2 regions of the Bacillus sp. J14TS2 genome follow, and region 2 is predicted to be linked to the other one. Evidence: riboswitches for the same ligand, from Rfam matches in the RefSeq annotation. Region 2 holds a riboswitch; the other holds the start of a gene.
What was found. Region 2 has a riboswitch for cobalamin ahead of KI375_RS03095 (ribonucleoside-diphosphate reductase subunit alpha). Riboswitches for the same ligand answer to the same signal wherever they lie in the genome.
Positions count from the first base shown of each region.

Region 1 (2,210 bases), on a different contig from region 2:
AACTTGTACTGTCCCGACACCTATACCAAGACATAATGTAATCACCAAAAAGACGATCGCAAGGCAATATGAAATGCTTAACTTATTCTCCGTATATTTCTGGATAAATGGTTTTAGCAAGCTCCTCTACTCCTTCAATAATCCGCGGACCTGAGCGACTTACAAGATCTTCGTTCACTTGATATACTTGTGCCTCTTTGACCGCAGTTACCTCATTCCAAGCGGATCTCTGTAACACCTGATCTACTGCATTTTCAATATAACTATAATTGACAATGATCACATCAGGATTACTTTCAATGACAGCTTCCTCGTTTAAAGTAGGATACCCGTCCTCTGTCACAGTATTTATCGCACCGACTTTTTCTAACATTTCATTCATGAATGTACCTTGACCTGTCGTGAATATTTCTGGTGCTGGTTGAAGTTCAACGAAGACTGCTTTTTTCTGATCATCAGCAATCTCTGCCGACTTCTCTGTAATCTCTGCTAACTGTGCTTGCATATTCTCAATAAGCTCGCTCGCCTTATCTGATTTTCCAAGCGCCTGACCAATCGTTTCAATCGTTTCATAGACTGATTCAAAACTTTGTGCGTCCTCGATCACCAATACTGTGACCCCACTATCTTCTATTTGCTTGAGTCCACTTTCCCATGTTGCAAGGTTGGTACCATGAGCAAGTACAAGGTCTGGTTCCAAGGAAAGTACCTTCTCAACATTTAATTCAAAATTAGCGGCCACTTTTTCGATCTCATTCACTTCTTCAGGATAATTATCATATTCGGTAGACGCACCGACCACGTCATTTCCTTTGTCTAATGAAAATACGATCTCCGTATTACTTGGCATTAAGGAAACAATCCGTTCCGGCTCCTCTTTGATCTCCACATCTTTCCCTGTTGCATCTATAATCGTCACTGGATAAGCAGCTTCTTCTGTCGTCTGCTCCTCTGTTACTTGCTCCTTATTTCCTTCTGAATTTTTTGTATTTGGTTCTGCATTCGTTCCGCAGCCGGTTAGTAACGTAAATAGTAGCAAAATAATAGCTATAAAATTGATATTCCATTTTCTCATCTAAATTTCCCCCATATAAAATAATAAAAAACATCGCCTACTGGAGATGCTTTGAGTTATGCAGAGAGCAAAATTTTTTCGCTACTTCCTCTCTCCCCATCCGCGTAGGTTGATTGACAAATAGCATCGGCAGGTCTCCTGGCTTATGATCATCACTTACTACCCCTTCCCATGCGAATATGCACAGTGGACTTTGTAGCAGCTCCCATTTACAGTGGCGGGACCGCGTTGGAATCACACCAACTTCCCTATTAAGTCGAAAATAAGAAAAGCGCAAGGCGGTTGTTCAGTAACGCACGAGCACACAAGGCTTATTTTCGACACCGATACTAAATATGTAATTTTCTACCCCATTCATTATACATCTTTTTTAAAAAACGAACATCTTTTTACCATAAAGGGGGAAATTAAGAAATCGAAGGGGGATATACGATGGGTTTTGTAATGATAGGCATTTTCATTATTATTATTCTCATAGGCCTAGCCTTTATCAATTATTATTTAGGCAGACGCCATTTTCTTAATCAGATCGAGATAAGGCAATACCCCATCCGACATGGCCGGATACAGCTGATTACCACTGGAACAAATTTATTTCTTACTTATTTTGCCGATTTAAAAAAGGCCAAATCCACCATTCAAGTGCAATTTTATATTGTGAAAGATGACTCATTAAGCCAAACTTTTTTTAATATATTAAAGAAACAAGCTGATAAAGGGATTAGAGTACAAGTTCTTTTAGATTGTCTTGGCAGTTGGAAGGTCCCTAGAAGCTGGATCAAAGAGGCCAAACAACATGGGATAGAAGTCGCCTTCTGTCATCGACCTAACTGGCTGTTTCCTTTGTATTCACTTCAACAACGTAATCATCGAAAAGTAACGATTATTGATGGGGCGGTTGGTTATTTAGGTGGTTATAATGTCGGAATGGAGTACATTGATCAGAAACCAGGACTATCACCTTGGCGTGATTATCATATTCGGATAGAAGGTAAGGGGATTAAGGACTTGCAGCAAGAGTTTCATTTTGACTGGCAAAAAGCGACTGGACAACCACTCCCCCATGTTTCTAATAATCCTACAGCGAATGGAAAAATGAAATATCAAATCTTTCCTACTGAAGGGATAAAAATGG
Region 1 is NZ_BORE01000001.1:322,824-325,033, forward strand. It holds gene KI375_RS01315 (FecCD family ABC transporter permease) at 1-120, opposite strand, end outside; gene KI375_RS01320 (ABC transporter substrate-binding protein) at 83-1,075, opposite strand; cobalamin riboswitch at 1,187-1,368, opposite strand; gene cls (cardiolipin synthase) at 1,508-2,210, shown strand, end outside.
Region 1: another riboswitch for cobalamin. It lies ahead of KI375_RS01320 (ABC transporter substrate-binding protein); the one in region 2 lies ahead of KI375_RS03095 (ribonucleoside-diphosphate reductase subunit alpha).

Region 2 (2,210 bases):
TTCAAGATCCCGACGATTATCGAAAATGAAGCGAACGCTGGTGCATATGGAGAGAAAAAGTATGGTGTTGGCAAAGATTCAAAACATTTGATTTATGTAAGTGTTGGCATCGGTATTGGAGTAGGAATGATCTTAAATGGCCAGTTATATAAAGGCAATAAAGGATTTTCTGGAGAACTTGGTCATATGTCGATTAATGTAAACGGAGATCTTTGTCGCTGTGGAAATAAAGGCTGTTGGGAACTATATGCCTCAGAACAGGCGCTTATTCAACAAGCAAAAAAATCAAATCTCCTTCCAGCTAACCAGACTGATCTTTCACTTGAATATATAGTAGAGCTTGCTGAAAGTGGTAATGAACATGCTATCAATTTATTTCATGAAATCGGGGAATATCTGGGGGTAGGTATAAATAATATCATTAATATTTTTAATCCTCAGGAGATAGTCATCGGAAACCGAATGGCTAGTACAAAAAAGTGGATTCAACCATCATTAGAAAAACAATTAGCTAACCGTATTCAATTCTTTCAAAAACATGATTTGCAAATTAAGTTCTCGAAGCTTTCCTCATATTCTGCCGCATTGGGAGCCGCAGCCTTTTCAACAGAAAACTTTTTAAAAGCGAAGAACAAGTAAAGATTAGAGCCTACGGAAAGCGAATGGTATCATCATAAAGACCCTTTCTACATGAAACATCCAAAAGCCAGTTCTATGACTTTTGGATGTTTCTTGCTTTTTTTGAAATTTTTTCTATGAACAACGGCAACTTTTTGGATATAATGATGTTTATGGCAATCAAATTAATTGCCAAATATTGTAGAAAAATGGCATGATTACCTTTGGACAATTTTAAGCATAGTAATGGTTGCTATTCAGAATCAATCATGGTAATATCATTAAAGATACTACATTTTGTGTTTCAACAGCAAACATCATACTATATATTGATTTCAACAAATAAAGGCGCCTGTTAAGGCTTTAAAAGGGAATCCGGTGGAATTCCGGAACTGTCCCCGCAATTGTAAATGCGAACGAACGGACTCGCCACTGGTTCGACAAAACTCGAACTGGGAAGGCCCCAGTAGGATGAAGCATAAGTCAGGAGACCTACCTTTATTTGTCGGAGTTTCATTTCTTCGGGGAACAAGAAGGTGAAGCGATAGTGAATATATGCCTTTCTTTCCTATCGTTTAATTCGCCTTTTTCTATGGCGATTTTTTTTATTTACTTCACCCTGTCCATAAGTTTTGCGTAGAATGCTACAAGAATATTTTACTCTTACACAGGTGTGCTACACACCTCCCCAAAGATAGTTGAGTTTTTCTGATTTTATTCTATTGATAGAAAGGTGATTATCATTGACTACAATTATTTCAAAACAAGAAGAAACACATCCTACCCACTTTAACCAGGAGCGAATCCAAGCATACATTCAAAAAGTTACTTCTATTCAATCCCAGGAATACATCGATAAAGTAATCCGAGCTATTGAAGCAAAAGCGCAAATTAGCACCGATGAGGTCACTTCCATCTTAATTAATGCCGCATTAGAAAATGTGGATGAAGTCAATACTGAATGGAGTTTCGAAGCAGCGAAAATCTATTTACACAAACTCTATAGACAAGCGAGCTCTCATCGAGGATATGATCAGGAACAGAGATATGGTAATTTCTATTCCTTATTAAAACAGTTAACCGATGAGGGTATTTACACACCACAGCTTCTAGAAAAATATGAAAAGGCAGAAATTGAACACATTTCCACTTTATTGGACCCTGAAAAAGATTTATTATTTGATTACATCGGTTTACACACGCTAGCAACGCGATATTTAGCAACAGATCATCAAAAAAATACATATGAGCTACCACAAGAGCGTTGGTTAGTGATCTCCATGCATTTAATGAAAGATGAGCCAAGAGAGAAGCGATTTGCACTGATCACAGAAGCTTACTGGGCTTTATCTAATCTCTACATGACTGTAGCAACCCCCACACTCGCAAATGCTGGACTTGCTCATGGCCAATTATCTAGTTGCTTTATTGATACAGTCGAAGACTCTCTTATTGGCATATACAATAGCAATACAGATGTCGCTCGTCTTTCGAAAGATGGCGGTGGTATTGGGGTCTATATGGGAAAAGTTAGAAGTCGAGGCTCATCCATAAAAGGCTTTAAAGGAGCATCCTCTGGTGTACTGCCATGG
Region 2 is NZ_BORE01000002.1:98,607-100,816, reverse strand. It holds gene KI375_RS03100 (ROK family transcriptional regulator) at 1-639, shown strand, start outside; cobalamin riboswitch at 948-1,132, shown strand; gene KI375_RS03095 (ribonucleoside-diphosphate reductase subunit alpha) at 1,362-2,210, shown strand, end outside.